DNA from 3 places in the Azonexus hydrophilus genome. Region 3 is predicted to be linked to each of the others. Evidence: predicted binding sites of a transcription regulator. Region 3 holds the regulator's gene; each other region holds the start of a gene.
The links. The regulator sigma-54, encoded in region 3, starts transcription at its own class of promoters, with help from an activator protein. The targets are predictions, from matches to a motif close to TGGCACGCTTNCTGCTNA.
Positions count from the first base shown of each region.

Region 1: a site for sigma-54 is predicted at 1,739-1,756, ahead of rsxA (electron transport complex subunit RsxA). Genes of this name have one in related genera too.
Region 2: a site for sigma-54 is predicted at 5,459-5,476, ahead of AADV58_RS08920 (TOBE domain-containing protein). Genes of this name have one in related genera too.

Region 1 is NZ_CP151406.1:1,341,519-1,349,106, reverse strand. It holds gene rsxC (electron transport complex subunit RsxC) at 1-574, opposite strand, end outside; gene AADV58_RS06600 (RnfABCDGE type electron transport complex subunit B) at 586-1,113, opposite strand; gene rsxA (electron transport complex subunit RsxA) at 1,126-1,704, opposite strand; gene nifL (nitrogen fixation negative regulator NifL) at 1,980-3,500, shown strand; gene nifA (nif-specific transcriptional activator NifA) at 3,515-5,128, shown strand; partial or broken gene AADV58_RS18645 (HAMP domain-containing protein) at 5,227-5,544, shown strand; partial or broken gene AADV58_RS18640 (methyl-accepting chemotaxis protein) at 5,539-6,240, shown strand; gene AADV58_RS18635 (CZB domain-containing protein) at 6,307-6,696, shown strand; gene AADV58_RS06575 ((2Fe-2S) ferredoxin domain-containing protein) at 6,817-7,146, shown strand; gene AADV58_RS06570 (nitrogen fixation protein NifZ) at 7,151-7,417, shown strand; gene AADV58_RS06565 (flavodoxin) at 7,419-7,588, shown strand, end outside.
Region 2 is NZ_CP151406.1:1,848,683-1,856,270, forward strand. It holds gene AADV58_RS08885 (SIMPL domain-containing protein) at 1-150, shown strand, start outside; gene AADV58_RS08890 (hypothetical protein) at 156-548, opposite strand; gene AADV58_RS08895 (SDR family oxidoreductase) at 611-1,468, opposite strand; gene AADV58_RS08900 (helix-turn-helix domain-containing protein) at 1,559-1,969, shown strand; gene modC (molybdenum ABC transporter ATP-binding protein) at 1,977-3,047, opposite strand; gene modB (molybdate ABC transporter permease subunit) at 3,049-3,726, opposite strand; gene modA (molybdate ABC transporter substrate-binding protein) at 3,740-4,486, opposite strand; gene AADV58_RS08920 (TOBE domain-containing protein) at 4,509-5,327, opposite strand; gene AADV58_RS08925 (TOBE domain-containing protein) at 5,504-5,932, shown strand; gene AADV58_RS08930 (DUF2478 domain-containing protein) at 5,947-6,465, opposite strand; gene rimO (30S ribosomal protein S12 methylthiotransferase RimO) at 6,603-7,588, shown strand, end outside.
Region 3 is NZ_CP151406.1:408,039-415,626, forward strand. It holds gene AADV58_RS01920 (VanZ family protein) at 1-219, opposite strand, end outside; gene AADV58_RS01925 (sodium:solute symporter family protein) at 251-1,669, opposite strand; gene AADV58_RS01930 (pseudouridine synthase) at 1,712-2,392, opposite strand; gene AADV58_RS01935 (hypothetical protein) at 2,393-2,596, opposite strand; gene recA (recombinase RecA) at 2,809-3,831, shown strand; gene recX (recombination regulator RecX) at 3,824-4,258, shown strand; gene lptB (LPS export ABC transporter ATP-binding protein) at 4,255-4,989, shown strand; gene AADV58_RS01955 (RNA polymerase factor sigma-54) at 5,014-6,468, shown strand; gene hpf (ribosome hibernation-promoting factor, HPF/YfiA family) at 6,483-6,806, shown strand; gene ptsN (PTS IIA-like nitrogen regulatory protein PtsN) at 6,858-7,307, shown strand; gene hprK (HPr(Ser) kinase/phosphatase) at 7,316-7,588, shown strand, end outside.

The DNA of each region.
Region 1 (7,588 bases), 930 kb from region 3:
TGTCGGCCGCCCGCTCGCGCATCTGGCGGTCGTCGCAGGACAGGTAGGGCTCGCATTCGCCGCCGTTGATAACCAGGGTTTTGACCTTGGAGCGGGCGGCGCCAGTCAGCTTGACCGCCGACGGGAAGGCCGCGCCGCCCAGGCCGACGACACCGGCCGCGGCAACCCGCTTGCCGATCTCGGCAGGATCAAGGGCGAACGGGTCGGCACACCCCTGGCAATCGACCCATTCGTCGCGCCCGTCGGCCGCCAGGATGATCGCCGGCAGGGTCAGGCCCGAGGGATGCGGCGCCGTGATGTCGGTGACGGCGACAATCGTGCCCGACGTCGGCGCATGGATCGGCGCCGAGATCATGCCCTGTGCTTCAGCGATCAATTCGCCCTTCTTGACCTGCTGGCCGACCAGCACCACCGGCCGCGCCGGCCCGCCGAGATGCTGCTGCAGCGGCAGATAGAGTTTTTCCGGCACCGGCATCGTGCGTAGCGGCCGGTCGGCGGCGGGGCGTTTGCGGTCGTCGGGATGCACGCCCCAGTCGTCGCCGAGGAAGTGCTTGAACAGATTCATGAATCCCATGATATGAACTCTCAGGCCAGGCGGGGCTTGGGCATCACCCAGTGTTGCAGGGTGACCGGCACCGGTTTCATGACCAGCGCCTCGGTCGGACATTTTTCGATGCAGGCTTCGCAGCCGGTACAGGCTTCGCGGAAGACGTTGTGGATCTGTTTCGGCCCGCCGAGGATGGCGTCAGTCGGGCAAACTCGGGCGCAGCGGCAGCAGCCGATGCACAGCTCCTCGGCAACCGTGGCGATTTTCGGACCGTCGTCGCCGAGCGCCGAGAGATCGACGGTCAGGCCGAGCTTGGCGGCAATCGCCGAAACCAGCGCCTTGCCACCGGGCGGGCAGCAGGTGGCCGGAGCAGTCCCGGCGACAATGGCTTCGGCCGCACCGACGCAACCGGGATAACCACACTGGCCGCAATTGGAACCGGGCATCAGGTCGACCAGTTCATCGACGATGGGATTGCCCTCGACCTTGAGGAACTTGTTGGCGATGCCCAACGCGATGCCGAGGATGGCACCGAGCACGGTCAGGCTGAGGATGGCGGCGATCATGGCAGTCCTCCCTTAAACATTGAGGCCCGAGAAGCCCATGAAGGCCAGGGCGAGCAGGCTGATGGTGATGAAGGCAACGGGCGCCCCGGCAAAGGCGGCCGGCACGCGGGCCAGCGCCACGCGTTCGCGCAGGCCGGCAAAGATCAGCAGCACCAGCGTGAAGCCGAGTGCCGAGCCGAAACCGTAGAGCAGGCTCTTGAACAGGCTGAACTCCTGCTGGACGTTGAGCAGCGCGACACCGAGCACGGCGCAGTTGGTGGTGATCAGCGGCAGGTAGATACCCAGCGACTGGTACAGCCCGGGACTGGTCTTCTTGACGAACATCTCGGTGAATTGCACGACCGACGCAATCACCAGGATGAAGGTCAGGATGCGCAGGTAGCCCAGACCGAGCGGCTGCAGCAGCCAGTTGTCGAGCATCCACGAGGCGGCGCTGGCCAGCATCAGCACGAAGGTCGTCGCCAAACCCATGCCGAAGGCGCTATCGACACTTTTCGATACGCCCATGACCGGACACAGGCCAAGGAATTTGATCAACACGACATTGTTGACCAGTGCGGTGGAAAGCAGCAGTAACAGGATTTCGCTCATGGACGGAAGACTCGGGTTGGACCTCGCCGACTTCATTGCATAAGCCGTGCCATCGCCGGGATTCCCCGCCCCATGCCCGTCCAGCCCCGTTTTTGGAGGCAACACACCAAATTGGTGCATTACAGGCAAAACAATTTGTCGCAAAGCCCACAGAAAATTGTCGAATTCACGCCGAGACCACGACAAACAGGGCCTTTGCAGCAAACCGCACAAGGCGGCATGGAATCTGCTTTTAACCGATCCAGACCCTTACCGGCCCTTTCCGGAGTTAGATCATGTCGGCTCAGCCCCTGACCCAGAACGACCTCAAAGACATCCTGCCGCCCGAGGTCTATCGCCAGGCAGTTCATCAGGCCGACCTGGCCATTTCGATCACCGATCCGTCGGCTCGCATCCTCTATGCCAACGACAGCTTCAGCCGGATCACCGGCTACAGCGCCGAGGACATCGTCGGCCTGAACGAATCCGTACTCTCCAATCACACCACACCGCCGGCGCTGTACGCCGACATGTGGGCCTCGCTCAAGGCCCGCCGGCCGTGGTCGGGCAAGCTGCTCAACAAGCGCAAATGCGGCGGTACCTATCTCGCCGAACTGTCGATCACGCCGGTCGTCAACGACAAGGGTGAAATCACCCATTTCCTGGGCATGCACCGCGACATCACCGAACTGCATCGGCTGGAGCGCACGGTGCTCAACCAGAAGCAGTTGATCGAATCGGTGATCGACGCCTCGCCGGTGGCCTTCGCCCTGCTCGACCCGACCGGCCGCGTGGTCCTCGACAACCACGCCTACAAGAAACTGCTCACCGACATGCGGGTCAAGGAGCCGGCGCACCGTCTGCTCGATGCCCTGGCACCGGAATGGTACGAAGCCCTGGCCAGCGACCCCAGGCTCTGCGAATTCAGCAACCGCGAAATGCGCGTCGACAGCCCCGGCGGCCGCGCCCGCTGGTTGTCGGTCAGCGCCTCGGTGATCGCCATGCACAGCGAATGCGCCGACAGCTACTTCTGCGCCGCCGGCCAGCCCGGCCTGCTGCTGGTCATTTCCGACATCACCAACCTGCGCGAGGAACAGGAGCGAGCCAAGGGCGCCGCGCTGAAAGCTTCGCTGGCCGAGGAAGAACGCACGGCGGCGATCCGCGAAGGGCTGTCGGCGGCGGTGTTCCGCCTGGAAGAGCCGCTCAACGTCATGGCTTCGGCAGTCGCCGTGCTCCAGCGCCGCGATCCGGCCAGCGCCGAAATGCTCAGGCACGCGCTCGACAACAGCCGCGAGCACATCGAATCGCTGCGCCAGGTGATCCCGCAAAGTCCGCATGAAATCCTCATCCGGGTGAATCTCAACGAAATCCTGCGCGACGTGCTCGAAGTGTGCACGCCGCGCCTGCTCAGCGCCGGCATCACCGTCGACTGGCAACCCTCGGCGGTGCTGCCGCCACTGAACGGCCGGCCACTGCAATTGCGCATGCTGTTCAAGGCCCTCGTTGAAAACGCCATCGAAGCCATGAACGTCAAGGGCTGGCCGCGCCGCGAACTGCAGATCAAGAGTGAAGTCGTCGATGACTGCCTGCGCGTCGCCATCCTCGACAGCGGCCCGGGCATTCCGATGGAGTGGCGGCACAAGGCCTTCGAGCCTTTCTTCACGGCCAAGAACGGCAGTGGCAAACACATCGGCACCGGCTTGTCGCGGGCCCAGCAGGTCGTCGCCGACCACGGCGGCATCATCGATCTCGACGAAAGTCCGGCTGGCGGCTGCGCCGCCATCGTCGAATTCCGCGTCGACGGCGACCCGATCTGAGCAGGACACACAACATGCACGACCACCACACCCTCCACGCTGCCGACGAATGCCCGCCCCCGGGCGGCTACTGTCGAACGCACGAACTGAACATCCTGCTGCTGTCGGCGCTGTACGCTGTCAGCCGCGTGCTCAGCCGCTCGCTGGCCTTCAACGAAACCCTGCACGACCTGCTGCGCGTGCTGCACGACGAAGCCGGGCTGAGCCGCGGACTGATCGGCGTCGTCGATGCCGAAAGCGGCAAGCTGGCCATCCATACCATCTACAACCCCGACGGCCCGACTGCCGACAGCGCCCAATACGGCCCCGGTGAAGGCATCATTGGCCTGATCCTGGAAAAGCCCCGCACCTTCAAGCTGGAACGCGTCGCCGACGAGCCACGCTTCCTCAACCGGGTCGGGCTGTACGAACCGGAACTGCCCTTCATCGCCGTGCCGATCAAGGTCGGCGGCAACCTCCAGGGCGTCCTCGCGGTCCAGCCGGAAGCACCGGAAGACGGCCTGCTCGAGGAACGCGCCCAGTTCGTCGAGATGGTCGCCAACCTGATCGGCCAGAGCCTCAAGCTCTCGCTCGACGTTCAGCAGGAAAAATCGACCCTACTCGAAGAACGCGACCTGCTGCGCCGCACCGTCCGCCACCAGCACGGTTTCGACAGCATGGTCGGACGCTCGGCGGTCATGCGCCGGGTCTTCGAACAGGCGCGCATGGTCGCCAAGTGGAACACCACCGTGTTGATCCGCGGCGAAACCGGCACCGGCAAGGAACTGATCGCCAACGCCATCCACTACAACTCGCCGCGCGCGCGCAACATGCTGGTCAAGCTCAACTGCGCCGCGCTGCCCGAGAACCTGCTCGAATCCGAACTCTTCGGCCACGAACGCGGCGCCTTCACCGGCGCCGTCGAAGCGCGCAAGGGCCGCTTCGAACAGGCCAACGGCGGCACGCTGTTCCTCGACGAAATCGGCGAAGTCTCGGCCGCCTTCCAGGCCAAGCTACTGCGCATCCTGCAGGAAGGCGAGTTCGAACGCGTCGGCGGCAGCAAGACGATCAAGGTCGATGTGCGCATCATCGCCGCCACCCACCGCGATCTGGAAACCGCCGTCGAGATGGGCGACTTCCGCGAGGACTTGTTCTACCGCCTGAACGTCATGCCGCTGTTCCTGCCGCCGCTACGCGAGCGCATCGAGGACATCCCGGAAATCGCCCGCCACCTGCTGACCAAGATCGGCAACGACCAGAAGCGCAAGCTGACGCTCAGCGACATGGCCCAGCGCCGGCTGGCCAGCCACGACTGGCCGGGCAACGTGCGCGAACTGGAAAACTGCCTGGAACGCGCCGCCGTGCTGTCCGAAGACGGGTTGATCGATGTCGACCTGATCCGCTTCCCGAGCAGTCGCGAACGCAGTTCGGCCCGGCCGCTGAAGACGGCGGTGCCAAGCGGCGAGATGCCGCCGCCGGCGAGCGAAGTCGATATCAACGATCCCTCGCTGTCCGAACGCGAACGCGTCATCGCCGCGCTGGAACAGGCCGGCTGGGTCCAGGCCAAGGCCGCCCGCATCCTCGGCATGACGCCGCGCCAGATCGCCTACCGCATCCAGACGCTGAACATCGAGGTCAAGCAGTTCTGACCCACCCGGAGCAGCGACCCATTTCCGTAACAAGGGCCGGCGACAATGTGCCCGGCCCTTGTTCGGCCAAGATTTCACAGCTATCAGGAATTCCAAGCATGCAGCGTTCTCCCTTCATCCGCAGCGCCTTCGTTGAGGTCGTCTTTCTCAACGCGCTGCTGTTCATCGCCGGCATCATCGGCATGGCCACGCACGGCTGGCTGCCGCTGGACTGGCTGTGGTTCAGCTGCCTGATGGCCTTCGGCCTGGGCAGCGGCTTCTTCTACCTGCACAAGCTGCGCGTCGCGCTGACCCCGCTGAACCACATTTCCCGCGTCGCCACCGAAATCTCGCGCGGCGTCATCGGCCAGCGTATCCCCGACCTGCGGCGCAAGGATGAACTCGGCGTGGTCTGCGACAACGTCAATGCCATGCTGGAACAGATGGAAAGCTGCTTCACCAAACAGCGCGAAGCCCTGCAGGCCGCCAGCGAGAACCGTTTTGCCGACCAGATCGACAGCGCCGGCCTGCATGGCGTCTTCCGCCAGGCCGTCGATCAGGGCAACGAATCGCTGGCCATCCTGATGCGCAACTACCACCAGGAGATGCGCAACAACCTGCTCTCCCGCCTCGGCCAGTTGAATGCCGAGAACCTCTTGAAGAACATGCGTACCAGCCAGCGCGACATGCTCGGCATCGTCGCCGCCACCGACGAACTGGCCCGGCTATCGACCGACAACGCCAGCGCTGCCCAGGAAAGCAGCGCGGCGATTGCCGAGGTGGTCGAGGCAATGAACCGCCTGGTCGGGAAAATCGAGGACACCGGCCATGCGATCACCGAATTCAACGCCCACCGCGAGGAAATCGCCCGCTCGGTCAGCCTGATCGCCACCATCGCCGACCAGACCAACCTGCTGGCGCTCAACGCCGCCATCGAAGCCGCCCGCGCCGGCGAGCACGGCCGCGGCTTCGCCGTCGTCGCCGACGAGGTGCGCAAGCTGGCGGAAAACTCGAAGAATGCCTCGGCATCGATCTCCAGCGTCATGGACACGCTGCAGGTGGATGCCGGGAAAATGGTCGCCAACGCCGACGAAATGCGCGGCATCGCCTCCGAATCCTGCGCCACCATCGGCGATTTCGACGCCCGTTTCGCCGACGTCGCCAGCTCGTCGGCCAATGCCCTGGCACAGATCCGCTACGTGCATGACGTCAGCTTCGCCTCGCTGGCCAAGATCGACCACTTCATCTACAAGCAGAACGGCTACATGGCGGTCAACCGCGGCAGCGACTCGGAAAACGCCCAGGCGGTGACGGTCAACGAACTGAACTGCCGCCTCGGCAAGTGGCTGAACAACGAGGAAACCCTGGCCGTCTTCGGCAAGGTCCAGAGCTTCCGGCGCATTGCCGAACCGCACAAGCAGGTGCACCAGAACATGCACCTGGCCATGGATTTCATGGGCCAGGGCTGGGAAACCGATTACGCCGTCCAGGAAAAGCTCCACGGCGCCTTCCTGCAGGTGGAACAGGGCAGCGACGGCGTCATCGACGCGCTGGACGGCATGGTCGTCGAGAAGCACGGGGCGCGCTGAGGAAAAACCCTGCCTTGTCGCAAACGCGACAAGGCCGACACAAGCCATTTCATTGAAAACAAAGGACAAATAGCTGGCACTTTCCTTGCGAAAGCCTAGGCCATCAACAAGGAGAACACCATGCCCAAACCGAAGAAACACGTCCTCGTCTGCGTCCAGGGCCGTCCCGCCGGTCACCCGCGCGGTTCCTGCCAGGAAAAGGGCTGCGGCCAGACCTGGCAGGCCTTCCAGGACGAATTCACCGCCCGCAACCTGTGGAACGCCGGCTTTCAGCTGACCAACACCGGCTGCCTCGGCCCCTGTCATCTCGGCACCAGCGTCATCGTCTATCCGGAAGGCACCATGTACGTGGGCGTCAAGCCCGAGGATGTCGGCGCGATCATCGACGAGGACCTGATGTTCGACCAGCCGGTCGAGCGCCTCAAGGCCCCTGCCGACGTCTGGGCCTGAGATCATGGAAACCGTCCTCTACGAAATCGGCGACCTGGTCTATGCCGCCGAAGACCTGTTCAACGACGGCGGCATGCCCGGCGTCGATGACGAAGACGCGCTGCTGGTCCCCACCGGTACGCGCGGCGTGGTGGTGCATTTCGGCCATACCGAACTCGAACCAAAACAGGAGATCTATCTGGTGCGCTTCGAGAACGGCCCCGACGGCACGCTCGGCAATCCGATCGGCGTGCTGCCCGAAGAACTGACGCAGGAAGTCGCGGTCGCCTGAAATGGACAAGATCGGCATCTTCTTCGGCACCGACACCGGCCGCACCCGGCTGGTCGCCAAGCAGATCGCCAAAAAGCTCGGCGAGGTGGCTGCCGCACCGGTCAACATCGGTCGCACCACCCTCGCCGACTTCCTTGCCCATGACTGCCTGATCGTCGGCAGTCCGACCCT
Region 2 (7,588 bases), 1.4 Mb from region 3:
TTGTCGGTTTCGCAACAGGGCGGTGCCATGCCCATGCCGGTGTTCCGTGCCGCCAAGGTCATGATGGCCGAAGCCATGCCGGCGCCGCTGGAAGCTGGCGAAAGCCTGCTGACGACCAGTGTCAGCGGCCAGATTGAATTGATCGACTGAGTTTCTCAGTAGCGCGAGAACAGGTCGCGCAGCTTACATAGCGTGGTGGTGATGTCGAAGCGCGGATCGGACAGCGCTTCGCCCGCCAGAATACGGGTGATGGCCACCGCCGGATCGGTTTCGCCGGTGACCAGTACCTCGCAGCCGCGCAGCTTCATGTGGCGGATGAAACCGTCGCCGGCACTGGCAACCACGGCGATGTCGATGCCGTCCAGCGGGTGCGGCCGGTCGTCGGTGAAGACATGCAGCACTTCGTCCTTGACCAGATCGATCAGCTGCGGGGCCGGCAGCAACTGGCTGGAACGGTGCTGCGACAGGTCATAGAGCAGCCACTGCCGGCACTGGCCGGCGTGGCCGCTGACTTCATTGAAATTCCGGGTGGCGATGGCGATTTTCATGCGTGTCGTAAACCAGACAGGAAATCACATACGCATGCAAGTTTCGCACCCGGAATCGCCGCTCAGCTTTTGCCCAGGGCGCTGCGCACCGAGTCGGCCAGCGAGGTGGTCGGCCGGCCGATCAGCTTGCCCAGTTGCCGGCTATCGTCGAACAAACCGCCCTGAGCCGCGCCGGTGTCGGATTCGGCGAGCAGGTCGGCCAGGCCTTCGGGCAGGCCGGCGTTGATCAGTATGCCCCGGTATTCGGCCTGCGGCAGGTTGTGGAAGGCAATCGGCTGGCCCGCCTGGGCGGCAATTTCAGCGGCCAGATCGGCGAGCGTGTAAGCCTGGTCGCCGGCCAGTTCGTAGGTCTTGCCGACGTGACCGCTGCCGCTCATCACCACGGCCGCGGCTTCGGCGTAGTCGTTGCGTGCGGCCGAGGCGATGCGGCCGTCGCCGGCACAACCAAGTACGGCACCGTGGGCGAGGATGGCGTCGATGCCGGCCAGATAATTCTCGCTATACCAGCCGTTGCGCAAGATCGTGACCGGCAGGCCGGACGCTCGCAGCGCGGCCTCGGTCGCCTTGTGTTCGGCGGCCAGGGGCAGCGGTGAAGTATCGGCGTGGAGCAGGCTGGTGTAGGCGAGCAGACCGACATTGGCGCGGCGGGCGGCGTCGATGACCGCCTGGTGCTGGGGCAGGCGGCGGCCGATTTCGCTGGATGAGATCAGCAACACCTTGTCGCCGGCGGCGAAGCTGCGGGCCAGCGTTTCTGGCCGGTCGTAATCGGCCTCGCGCACAGTGATGCCGCGCGCCGCCAGAGTGCCGGCCTTGTCCGGATTGCGCACCGCAGCGGCGATTTTGCTGGCGGGAACGCGCTTGAGCAGGTGCTCGATGACGAGTTGGCCGAGTTGGCCGGTAGCGCCGGTGACGACGATCATGGGACTTCCTTTCTTCATTTCGTGATGGGGAAGCGCAGGATAATGGCTATACTTACAAATAGTAAGTACGCACAAAAAGGTAAGTGCTCAATGAACGACCGAATTTCCCCCGAGCCGCCCGCCACGCTGGCCGAGCTGATGCGGCGCGGCAACGTCTTCGCCGAACAGTGTCCGTCGCGCGAGGTGCTCAAGCACGTCACCAGCCGCTGGGGCGTCCTGCTGCTGGTGGCCTTGCGCGACGGCACGCAGCGTTTCAGTGATCTGCGCCGCAAGGTCGGCGGGATCAGCGAGAAGATGCTGGCGCAAACCCTGCAGTGGCTGGAAGCCGACGGTTTCGTCGCGCGCATCGCGCATCCGGTGGTGCCGCCGCACGTCGAGTACAGCCTGACGCTGCTGGGCGAGGAACTGGCGCAGAAGGTCGAGGCGCTGGCCGACTGGATCGAATTCAAACTGCCGGAAATCATGGCGGCGCGCGCCAGCCGGGAAAACCCGGCGGACTAGCGCCGCCTCACTCCATCAGGGCGACGGATTTGACCTGGACGCGCACCGGCAGGCCTGGCGCGATCCCGAGTTGATCGGCTGAACGCCGGGTCAGTCGGGCGACCAGCAGGCTGTCGCCGACAGCAACGCGGACCAGCAGCAGGCCGGGGTGGTCGTCGGCGGCCAGGCTTTCGACCCGGCCGTCGAGGCAGTTCTGGATGCTGCTCGGGCCGGTGTCGCCAATCGCCAGGCTGACGTCGCGGGCGAGCACGCGCACCCGTACGCGGCGGCCGGCCGGCAGGCCGTTGTCGCGGGTCCACAGGCTGCCACCGGGGAAATCGACGCGGGCCAGGTGCCATGCCTCATCGATGGCGCCAACACAGGCGTCAAGGACGACGCCCGCATCCTCGCCAAGCCGGATCGGCAGGTCGATGCGCGCCAGTGTTTCGGCCAGCGGGCCGTGGGCAATCACCCGGCCGCCGTCGAGGGCGACGATGTGGTCGGCCAGGCGGGCGACTTCCTCGGGCGAGTGGCTGACGTAGATGACCGGAATTTCGAGTTCGTCGTGCAGGCGTTCGAGGTAGGGCAGGATTTCCTGCTTGCGCTTGAGGTCGAGCGCCGCCAGCGGTTCGTCCATCAGCAGGATTTCCGGGCCGACGGCCAGTGCCCGGGCAATGCCGACGCGCTGGCGCTCGCCGCCGGACAAGGCATCGGGCTTGCGCTCAAGGAGGTGGCCGATGCCGAGCAGTTCGATGGCCGCATCCAGGCTGACCCGGCCCGAACTGCCGCTGCGTTTCTGGCCGAAGCGCAGGTTGTCGAGCACATTCAGGTGGGCGAACAGGCTGGCTTCCTGGAAAACGTAGCCGATTGGCCGCTGGTGGGTCGGTCGCCAGGTCTTTTCGTCCTGCCAGGTCTGGCCCTTGAACACCACGCGCCCCGGTTGCGCCCGCTCCAGCCCGGCCAGGCAACGCAACAAGGTCGTCTTGCCCGAGCCGGAATGGCCGAACAGCGCGGTGACGCCGTTGCCCGGCAGCGTCAGGTCGACATCCAGGGTAAAGCCCGGCCAGGCCAGCTTGCAGCGAACTTCGATGCCGTCCATGTCAGGCCTCCCGCCGTGGCTTGTCGCGGCGCAGGTACATGGCCAGCAGCACGGCAAACGAGAAAGCCAGCATCACCGCCGACAAGCGGTGGGCGTCGGCATACTCCAGCGCTTCGACGTGATCGTAGATTTGTACCGAAGCGACGCGGGTGACGCCGGGGATGTTGCCGCCGATCATCAGAACGACGCCGAATTCACCGACAGTATGGGCAAAACTCAGGATGCCGGCAGTGACGAAACCCGGTCGGGCCAGCGGCAGAACGACCGAGAAAAAAGTGTCGAGCGGCGAGGCGCGCAGCGTCGCGGCAACCTCCAGCGGTCGTTCGCCAATCGCTTCGAAGGCGTTTTGCAAGGGCTGGACCATGAACGGCAGGGAGTAGAAGACCGACGCTACGACCAGGCCCCAGAAGGTGAATGGCAGCGTTCCCAAGCCAAGCGACTGGGTCAGCTGGCCGACCGGCCCGTTCGGTCCCATCGCCAGCAGCAGGTAGAAGCCGAGTACCGACGGCGGCAAGACCAGCGGCAGGGCGACGACGGCGCCGCACGGCCCTTTCCACCACGAACGCGTGCGCGCCAGCCACCAGGCGATCGGCGTGCCGATGATGAACAGGATGACGGTGGTGATTGCAGCCAGGCGGACGGTCAGCCAGATGGCCTGGAGGTCGGTATCGGTCAGCATGATGGGAAGAAGTCTAGCGGATTGCGTAGCCGAAGCGCCGGATGATGGCGCGTGCCTTGTCGCCCTTGAGATAGGCCTGCAGGGCGCTGGCGGCGGGGTTGCTCTCGCCGCGCTTGAAGATCACGGCATCCTGGAGGATGGGGTCATGCATTTCGGCCGGTACGATCCAGGCGGAGCCGCCGGTGATTCTGCCATCCTGGAAAACCTGCGACAGGGCGACAAAGCCCAGGTCGGCATTGCCGGTGGAGACGAATTGCAGCGTCTGGGAGATGTTCTCGCCCTGGACGAACTTGGGCTGCACCGCTTCGAGCAGGTTCAGTTTCTTCAGCGTTTCGACCGCAGCGGCGCCGTAGGGCGCGGTTTTGGGGTTGGCAATCGACAGCTTGTTGAATCGGCCGGACTTAAGGACTTCGCCTCCGGCATCGACGAAAGTGGCTTTCGACGACCACAGGACCAGCGTCCCGACGGCATAGGTGAAACGGCTGCCGTTGACGGCATGGCCTTCCCGCTCAAGTCTGGCGGGCGTCGAGTCGTCGGCGGCGAGCAGCATCTCGAACGGCGCGCCGTTGGTGATCTGGGTGTAGAACTTGCCGGTCGAGCCGAAGGATAGTTTGGCCAGGTGGCCGGTGTCCCGGGTGAATTCGGCGGCAATCTGCTTGGCCGGCTCGGTGAAGTTGGCGGCGACGGCGACCTGGACCTCGCCAGCGTGAACACCGGTGGCGGCGAGGAGGGCGGTGAAGAGAGCAGACAGGTGCTTCATGAGAGATCTCCTGGGTTGGGTTTCAGGCGTACTTGCAAAGGATGACGGACGAAGCCTTGAACACGGCGCAGGCCTGTCCGCCGACAGCGAGGCCGAGCTTGTCGACGCTGTCGTGGGTAACCACGGCGCACACCGATTTGCCCGTCTTCATGGCCAGCGTGACTTCGGAATTCACCGGCCCTTCGTGGATGCGGGTAATTTCGCCCCACAGGTGGTTGCGTGCCGTGGTTTTGACGGCGGGGTCGTTGAGCAGTAGCACCGACGAGGATTTGACCAGCGCGTTGATCTCCATACCGATGCTCAGGCCGAGGTTTTCCGCCGATTCACCGGTGATCACCGCGACCAGTTCGTTCTCGTCGTCGAGCTTGATGCGCACCTCGTAATCGACATGGCCCTCGCGCAGGCCGACGATGCGCCCGGCAAACTGGTTGCGGGCGCTGGTCTTCATCGACATGCGTTTGAGCAACTGACTGAATTGCTGGAAATCGCTGGCCTGGCCGTCGTTCATGCTCGCCGTCAGGCGGTCGAGTGCCGCCTGGTATTCGGCCTCGAGCGCCCGGTAGAGGGCGATTACCTTGCGTCCGTAATCAGTCAGCAGCGTGCCGCCACCGTGCTTGCCGCCGGTCGAGCGCAGCACCAGCGGCTGGTCGGCCAGGTTGTTCATCGCATCGACCGCGTCCCAGGCCGCCTTGTACGATAACGGCACGGCTTTTGCTGCCTGCGAGATCGAGCCGTGTTCGTCGATGGCTTCGAGCAGCCGGATGCGCGTGTCGCCCAGGAAATTGCCGAACGGGCCGTCGAATTCGAGCTTGCTGCGCAGGCGGGGAGCGGCTTGATTCATTTGGTTGTTTCCTTGCGTATATAACGAAATCGAGTTTACCGGAAAATTCTGCTGGCGCTATGGTTGATGCTATATCGCATTAAAGCTTAGATTGTCGGCAAGCCGCCAATCGCTCGCTGTTTGTTTCGTATATAGCGAAAAACGGGCCAGCCCGAGTCAGCCACCAGGAGAACGCCATGAATGTCAGCGCACGCAATGTTTTCAAGGGAAAGATCACTGCCCTCACCGACGGCGTCGTCAATGCCGAAGTCGAACTCACCCTGCCGGGAGGCGACAGGATTGTCGCAATCGTGACAGAGACCAGCGTCAAATCACTGGGTCTGGCCGTGGGCGGGGAGGCCGTCGCCTACGTCAAGGCGCCGTGGGTGATGCTGTTGTCCGGCCAGCCCGACGTGCATTTCTCGGCGCGTAACCAGCTGTCGGGCAAGGTCAGCGCGCTGACCAAGGGGGCGGTGAATACGGAAGTCGCCATCACCCTGGCCGGTGGCAGCGTGGTCCATTCAGTGGTTACCAACGAGGCCGTGCTCGAACTCGGGCTCAAGCTCAGCGAACCGGCGACCGCGCTGATCAAGGCCAGCCACGTCATTCTTGGCGTGCCGGCCTGAAGGGCGGTAACGGTCTAGCGGGCGCCGATGCTGCTGAGCCAGCGCTCCAGTTCGTCGATTGTCGCGCCGAGCTCGCACGCCATGCCGCCGGTGAAGTGGCGCCAGGCGGGCAGGTTGGGGGCCTGGACGACGGTGATGACCGGGATGCCCTGGCTCATGACCTGCAGCATTTCGTCGGCGAAGCCTTCGCCGTCCGCTTCCAGCCCGGAAAAGCGGTTGAAGACGGCGAGGTCGGCGCCTTCGGCGGCGATCCGGCGCATCACCTGGGTGGCGTCGGCAATGCCGGCGGCGTCGAGCGAGCAGGCGGTGGACTGGCTGCCGAGGTTCTGCGAGATCGGGTAGCGCTGGCCGGTTTCGATATCGCTCAGGCTGAACTTGCAGCCCCAGGATTCCGGACAGGCTTCCTGGACCAGGCCGCGTACGCGCAGGCCGCGCGCCTGCAGGTCGGCGATGAACTCGCGCAGCATGGCATCAACACGGGTGCCGGGCGGCGGGACGATGGCGGCGATGGCCGGAGCAGGGGTCAGGGGCATGGAGCGGATTTTAGGCGGTTTGTGGCGGATTGCACAAAGCGGGCCGGGCACTTTTCGCGAATTCGGCAGTCTGTGCGCTTCCCCGCGTAAAATACGCGCTTTGCTCGCCGGCCGCGCCGGAAATCCTGGAAAACCGCATGACCTCATCACCGAAAGTGCCCACCGTCGGCTTTGTCAGCCTGGGCTGCCCGAAAGCCGGCTCCGACGCCGAACTCATCCTCACCCGCCTGCGCGCCGAAGGCTACGAAATTTCGCCCAGCTACGACGATTCCGACCTGGTCATCGTCAATACCTGCGGCTTCATCGACGCCGCCGTCGAGGAATCGCTCGACGCCATCGGCGAGGCCTTGAACGAGAACGGCAAGGTGATCGTCACCGGCTGCCTCGGCGCCAAGGGCGACATCGTGCAGAGCACGCACCCGTCGGTGCTCGCCGTCACCGGCCCGCACGCGATGGAAGAAGTGATGGGCCACGTGCACCAGCACCTGCCCAAGCCGCACGATCCGTATTCCGACCTGGTGCCGCCGCAGGGCATCCGCCTGACGCCGGAGCACTACGCCTACCTGAAGATTTCCGAAGGCTGCAACCACAGCTGCACCTTCTGCATCATTCCCTCGCTGCGCGGCCCGCTGGTCTCGCGCCCGGTCGGCGACGTACTCGCCGAAGCCGAGAACCTGGCCCGCGCCGGGGTCAAGGAAATCCTCGTCATCTCGCAGGATACCAGCGCCTACGGCGTCGACCTCAAGTACCGTACCAGCTTCTGGGGCGGCAAGCCGGTGAAGAGCCGCTTGAAGGAACTGTGCGACGCGTTGTCGTCCTTCGGCATCTGGGTTCGCCTGCACTACGTCTACCCGTACCCGTCGGTCGACGACGTCATCCCGCTGATGGCCGAGGGCAAGATCCTGCCTTACCTCGACGTTCCCTTCCAGCACGCCAGCCCGAAGATCCTCAAGGCGATGAAGCGTCCGGCCTCGGCCGAGAACACGCTGGAACGCATCGCCAAGTGGCGCGAAATCTGTCCGGAAATCGTCATCCGCTCGACCTTCATCACCGGTTTCCCCGGTGAAACCGACGAGGATTTCGATCAACTGATCCAGTTCCTCGAAGACGCCAAGCTCGACCG
Region 3 (7,588 bases):
GACCAGGAAGAAGCCGAGCGGCACATAGACGGCGACATTGGCGGCCAGGTCGAAGGCGGTCCAGTATTTGGGCCAGCCGGCCTCAAGGAAGGCCAGCAGCGGGACGCCCAGATCCTGCCAGCCGCTGAACGGGTGCAGGCTGCCGTAGACGATCAGCCCGCACCAGGCCAGTGCCAGGTAACGGGCGAGAACGAGGGGGCGCCGACCATGTTGGGACATGGTGGAATTCTAGGCCCTGCGCACGTTCGCGTCAGCTTGCCGTGGCGATGTCGCGGGCTGGGCGCAGGTAGGCGCCGATCAGCATGCCGATGGCGCTGGCGATCAGGCCGTAGAGTTGCGGCTCGATGTCGCCCTCGGGAACGAAGAGTTCGCAGAACAGCCAGGTGCCGATGCCGAAGGTGATTGCCAGCGCGGCGCCGAGGTTGTTGGCGCGGCGCCAGAACAGGCCGGCGACCAGCGGCACGAAGGCGCCGGACAGGGTGATCCGGTAGGCACTCTCGACCATGTGATGGATGGTGGCATTGGTCGACACCGCGTAGGCGGCAACCAGGCAGGTAAAGACGACGACTGCGCCGCGCGTGGCGAGCAGCAGCTGGCGGTCGCTCATGTCGCGGATGTAGCCGCGCAGGATGTTTTCCGAGAAGGTCACCGCCGGGGCCAGCAAGGTGCCCGAGGCGGTACTCATGATCACCGACAGCAAGGCGCCGAAGAAGATGATCTGCGCCGCCATCGGCATGTAATTGACGATCAGTTGCGGCAGGATCAGTTGCGAATCCTCGGCCATGAAACGCTCGACCATGGCCGGGTCGATGATCGTTGCCGAATAGGCCAGGAACAGCGGCACGGCGGCGAAGAAGAAGTAGGACAGGCCGCCGATGGTGGTGCCCCAGACGGCAACCCACTCGTTCTTCGAGGCGTTGACGCGCTGGAACACGTCCTGTTGCGGGATCGAGCCCAGTGCCATGGTCAGCAGCGCGGCAATCCACGACAGGATGTCGATCAGGTCGGCGGTCGGCAGGAAGTTGAGTTTGCCCTCGCTGCTGGCCTTGTCGAGCACCACCGTGAAACCGCCGGCCATGTCACCGGCCAGCCAGGTGACGTAGATCAGGCCGAGGACGATGACGATCATCTGGACGAAGGTGGTCATCGCCACCGACCACATGCCGCCGAACAGGGTGTAGACGAGGACGATGCCGGCACCGATGAGGATGCCGTGGTTGACGGCGATGGCGCCGTCGGAGAGGACGTTGAAGACCAGGCCGAGCGCGGCCATCTGGGCGCCGACCCAGCCCAGATAGGAAATGATGATGGCGGTGGATAGTGCGACTTCGGTGTGGCGGTTGTAGCGGACCCGGAAGAAGTCGCCCAGTGTCAGCAGGTTGAGGCGATACAGCGGGCGGGCGAAGACCAGACCGAATAGCACCAGGCAGACCGAGGCGCCGAGCGGGTCGGAGATCAGCCCGCGAAAGCCCTCGTCAATGAAGGTGGCGGAAATGCCGAGTACCGTTTCGGCGCCGAACCAGGTGGCGAAAACCATGGCCAGGACGATGGGAAACGGCAGATTGCGGCCGGCGACGATGTAGTCACGGGCGCTATGAACCCGGGTCGCGGCGTACAGGCCGATGCCGATGGAAATGACGAGATAGATGACGACGAACCAGATCAGCATGGCGTGGGGTCGACGATGGCAAGGGGTTGAAAACGCGAGGGATTATAAGGTTATTGCGGCGTCGGCGAAGGGAAAAAACGGTGCCGGACTGACAAATTTCACCGGCTTGCCGCTTTGCGGATGGACGAAGGCAATTTCTGCCGCATGCAACAACAGGCGCGGCGCCCGTTCGGCGGCAGCGCCGGCGTAGAGTTCGTCGCCCAGGATGGGGTGGCCGAGCGCGGCAAGATGGACGCGCAACTGGTGCGAACGGCCGGTCACCGGTTCAAGTTCGACCCGCGTCAGCTGTTCGGCCGGGCAGCGTTCGATGACGCGGAAGCGGGTCAGCGAAGGCTTGCCCAGTTCATGGCTGACCATCTGCCGGGGGCGGTTCGGCCAGTCGCAGATCAGCGGCAGGTCGATCTCGCCGGCATCCGCTTCGACCAAGCCAGCGACCGTGGCCAGGTAACGCTTGTCCACGGCGCGGTCGCGGAACAGTTTGTACATCGCCTTCTGCATCGCCTCGCCACGCGCCACGACGAGCAGTCCCGAGGTCGACATGTCGAGCCGGTGGGCGATCATCGCTTCCGGGAAGTCGCGCTGCAGGCGGCTGATCACGCAATCCTGCTTGTCCTCGCCGCGGCCGGGGACTGAGAGCAGCCCGGACGGCTTGTCCACGACCACCAGCCCGTCATCGACGTGGATGATCGTCAGCGGCTCGGCAGGCGGCAGATAGCGGCGCATTCAGCGACGGGCCGGCAGTGTGCACCGGGCATCGCGGTAAGGGCCGCGACTGTAGGCCCAGCCCTCGCCCGGCGGGGTCTGCATGCAGATGCGCGCACCGTCCGCCTTGCTCACCCACCAGTGCCAGGGCGCGGGTGCGGCCTGGGTCGCGGTGGTCAGCAGCAAGGCGCTGAAGACAAATAAGCGAAGTGATGGTTTTTTCATCGAATACTGTATAGTTGTACAGTGTTTGGTGAACCGGAATTCCGGCGGCTTGCGCAAGGGGCGAAGAATATACCGCGCCTGTCGTCATCTTCCCTAAAATCCGTTATTGCCATTGTCATTTCGGCAAAACGGCTTTCGATGTATCCATTGAGCAATTTTTGTTCCATCCATGGCCCTGTGCCATAATCCACACAACGTTTCGAGGTATGAACATGGACGACAACAAGGCAAAGGCGCTCGCCGCAGCGCTGCAACAGATCGAAAAGCAGTTCGGCAAGGGCTCCATCATGAAGATGGGCGATGCCGAAATCGACGAGGGCATCCAGGTCGTGTCGACCGGTTCGCTCGGCCTCGACATCGCACTCGGCGTCGGCGGCCTGCCGCGCGGCCGGGTGGTCGAAATCTACGGCCCGGAATCGTCGGGCAAGACCACGCTCTGTCTGCAGGTCGTTGCCGAAATGCAGAAGCTTGGCGGTACCGCTGCCTTCATCGATGCCGAACATGCGCTCGATCCGCAATACGCCCAGAAACTCGGTGTCAATGTCGGCGAACTGCTGATCTCGCAGCCCGATACCGGCGAACAGGCGCTGGAAATCGCCGACATGCTGGTCCGTTCCGGCTCGGTCGACATCATCGTCGTCGACTCCGTGGCCGCGCTCACCCCGCGTGCCGAAATCGAGGGCGAGATGGGCGATCAGATGGTCGGCCTGCACGCCCGTCTGATGTCGCAGGCGCTGCGCAAGCTGACCGCCAACATCAAGAAAACCAACACGCTGGTCATCTTCATCAACCAGATCCGGATGAAGATCGGCGTCATGTTCGGCTCGCCGGAAACCACCACCGGCGGCAACGCGCTCAAGTTCTACGCTTCGGTCCGTCTCGACATCCGCCGCATCGGCGGGATCAAGAAGGGCGACGAGGTGGTCGGTAGCGAAACCCGTGTCAAGGTGGTCAAGAACAAGGTTTCCCCGCCCTTCCGCGAAGCCATCTTCGACATCCTCTACGGCGAAGGGATTTCCCGCGAGGGCGAGATCGTCGAAATGGGCGTCGCCCACAAGCTGGTCGACAAATCCGGCGCCTGGTATTCGTACAAGGGCGAGAAGATCGGCCAGGGCAAAGACAATTCCCGCGAATTCCTCAAGTCGCACCCGGAAATCGCCCAGGAAATTGAAGCCGGCATCCGCGAAGCGGCGAGCACCACCGTGATCAAGCCGAGCAAGGCCGCCAATGGCTGATCTGCGGGTGCGTGCCTTGCAGTGTCTGACCCGGCGAGATCACAGCCGGGCCGAGCTGCATGCCAAACTCGCGGCGCATGCTGACAGTGAAGAAGCCCTGACGGCGGTGCTCGATGCCTTGCAGGCCGAGCACCTGCTGTCGGATACCCGTTATGCCAGCCAGCGCGTTTCGGCGCGTGCCAATCGCTACGGCAATGGCCGCCTGCGCCAGGAATTGCGGCACAAGGGCGTCAGCGATGGCGACATCGAAGCCGCCCTGCCCGAGGCCGGCGACGAGGGTGAACGTTGCCGGGCGATCTGGGCGAAAAAATTCGGGCAGCCCCCCCAATCTGCAGAAGAACGTGCCAAACAGATGCGTTTCCTGCAATATCGCGGCTTTTCTGCAGAAGCGATCCGCCAGACCCTGCGCGGAGCTAGAGAAGAATGAGCCAGCCAACCGCCACTCTGTCCGCGCACAACCTGAAAAAGCGTTACAAGGCGCGCACCGTCGTCGAGGACGTGTCCTTCTCGGTGCGCTCCGGCGAAGTGGTCGGTCTGCTCGGGCCGAACGGTGCCGGCAAGACCACCTGTTTCTACATGATCGTCGGCCTGGTGGCCGCCGATGGCGGCGAAGTCTATATCGACGACGAGCGCCTCACCCACCAGCCGATGCATACACGCGCCCGCACCGGTCTGTCCTACCTGCCGCAGGAAGCCTCGGTGTTCCGCAAGCTCAACGTCGAAGAAAACATCCTCGCCGTGCTCGAACTGCAGAAGTTGCCGGCCGAAGAGTGCAGCCAGCGGCTGGAAAGCCTGCTCAACGAACTGCACATCACCCATGTCCGCCACGTGAATGCAGCGGCACTGTCCGGTGGCGAGCGGCGGCGCGTTGAAATTGCCCGGGCGCTGGCGACCAATCCGCGCTTCATCCTGCTCGACGAGCCGTTTGCCGGGGTCGATCCGATCGCCGTGCTGGAAATCCAGAAAATCATCCGCTTCCTCAAGGAACGCGGCATCGGTGTCCTGATCACCGATCACAACGTGCGCGAGACGCTTGGCATCTGCGATCACGCGGTGATCATCAACGCCGGTCATGTACTTTCCTCTGGACGTCCGGAGGAAATTGTCGACAATGAGAGTGTACGCAAGGTTTACCTCGGCGAGCATTTCCGCCTCTGATCTCGCCAAACCAAGATTGCATCAATGAAACCGGCACTTCAGCTCAAGCTTTCGCAGCATCTGGCCCTGACGCCGCAATTACAGCAGTCGATCAAGCTGCTGCAGTTGTCGACCGTCGAGATGCAGCAGGAAATAGAACGCTACCTGCTGGAAAACCCGATGCTCGAGCGCGACGACGACGGACCGGGCGAGTCCTTCGCCGGTGCCCAGCAGTTCGATTCGCCCGACAAGCCGGTCAGCGAACCCGCACCGGCGAGCGAGTCGCGTGAGGATGCCCAGGGTGAGCCGCCGATGACGCCCGGTGACGTCGACGACGATCGCTGGTCCAGCGATGCCGGCACCTTCACCGGCGCCGGCCGCGACGAGGAAGACGACAACGATCCGCAGGACGCCCACGCTTCCAGCGTCAGCCTGCGCGAGCACCTCGGCTGGCAACTGGGGATGACCCAGTTGAGCGATCGCGATCGCAGTCTGGTCCGTTTCCTGATCGAAGCACTCAGCGACGACGGCTATCTCGCCACGCCGCTGGCAGAACTGCTGGAAACCCTGCCGCCCGAGTACGAGGTCGAGCTCGAGGAGCTCGAAATCGCCCTGCGCCATATCCAGAATTTCGATCCGACCGGGATCGGTGCCCGCGACCTGCGCGAATGTCTGCTGCTGCAACTGCAGGTCGAAGAGGATTGCGCCGAGCGCACGCTGGCCCTGACCATTGCCGACAAGCACCTGGAATTGCTGGCTGCCCGCGATTTCGTCAAGATCCGCCGCCTGACCGGCTGCGATGACGAAATCCTGCGCGGCGCGCACGAGCTGATCACCAGCCTCAATCCGCGGCCGGCCGCCGGTTACGCACAGGACGAAGCGCGCTACATCACGCCCGACGTGATCGTGAAGAAGCTCAAGGGTAAATGGACCGCCTACATCAACCCGGATGCTTACCCGCGCCTGCGCGTCAATCGCCTGTACGCCGACATCCTTGCCCGCCAGCGTCGCGGCAATGGCAACCTGAGCGGCCAGTTGCAGGAAGCCCGCTGGCTGATCAAGAACATCCAGCAGCGTTTCGATACCATCCACCGCGTCACCCAGGCCATCGTGGACCGCCAGCGCCAGTTCTTCGAACATGGCGAAGTGGCGATGCGGCCACTGGTGCTGCGCGAGATCGCCGACTTGCTCGGCCTGCACGAATCGACGATTTCCCGCGTTACCAGCCAGAAATACATGGCCACGCCGCGCGGCATCTTCGAACTGAAATACTTCTTCGGCAGCCATGTGTCCACCGATACTGGTGGTGCCTGTTCTGCCACGGCCATTCGTGCCCTGATCAAGCAATTGATTTCGGCGGAAGATGGCAAGAAGCCCTTGTCGGATAGTCAATTATCCGAAATACTAGGCCAGCAGGGAATTGTCGTTGCCCGACGCACGGTTGCCAAATACCGTGAATCGCTCAACATCCCACCGGTCAATTTACGCAAGACCCTGTAGAGAGAGGAGAAAAAATGAATCTGCAAATCAGCGGTCACCATATCGAAGTCACCCCGGCACTGCGCGAATACGTCGAGAACAAGCTCGATCCCGTGCTCCGTCATTTCGACAAGGTTACCGGCGCCAGCGTCGTGCTTTCCGTTGAAAAGCTGAAGCAGAAGGCCGAAGTCACCGTTCACGTTCCGGGCAAGGACATGCATGTCGAGGAAGCCGGGGACGATCTCTACGCCGCCATCGACGCCATGTTCGACAAGCTCGATCGCCAGGTCCAGAAGTACAAGCAGAAGCTGCAGGACCACCATCGTGGCGAAAAGCCGTCGATGCACATCGACGACTAAGCCTGACCGACCGCACCCCTCGGGGTGCGGTTTCTTTGCTGCAAAGTTCCCATGAACCCTCTAGACAACATTCTGACTGCCGACCAGGTCCTGCTTGACCTGGATGCGAGCAGCAAGAAACGTGTTTTCGAACAGGCCGGCATGCTGTTCGAAAGCCGGCTCGACATGTCGCGTTCGTTGATTTTCGACAGCCTGTTCGCACGCGAAAAACTCGGCTCCACGGGCCTTGGCCAGGGTGTAGCCATTCCCCACGGCCGGATCAAGGGCCTCCAGCAGGCCGCCGGCGCGCTGATCCGTCTGGCGACGCCGATCCCCTTCGATTCCCCGGACGGCCGTCCGGTCACCCTGCTGTTCGTGTTGCTGGTACCGGAACAGGCGACCGAAGAGCATCTGCAGATCCTGTCCGAACTGGCCCAGCGCTTTTCCGACCGCGCCTTCCGCGAAGCCTTGCAGGCCGCCCCGGACGCCGAAGCGGTGCTGGCACTGTTCAAGAAGTCCTGACCGGCGCCGTGCGGCACATCAGCCTGGAGCAGTTGTACCAGGACAACCGCGAAAAGCTGTTGTTCAACTGGCTGGCCGGTCAGCGCAACGACCGGCGCATCGAGCTCAAGGCCGCCAGCAATTACGGCGCCGACGTCGTCGGCCACATCAACATCATCCACCCGGAACGCCTGCAGGTCATGGGGCAGGCCGAGTACGACTGGGCCATGCGCATCGGCGAGCGGCGTTTCGGCCAGATGTTCATCGACTTGTTGTCGGCCCGCACGCCGGCGATGATCGTC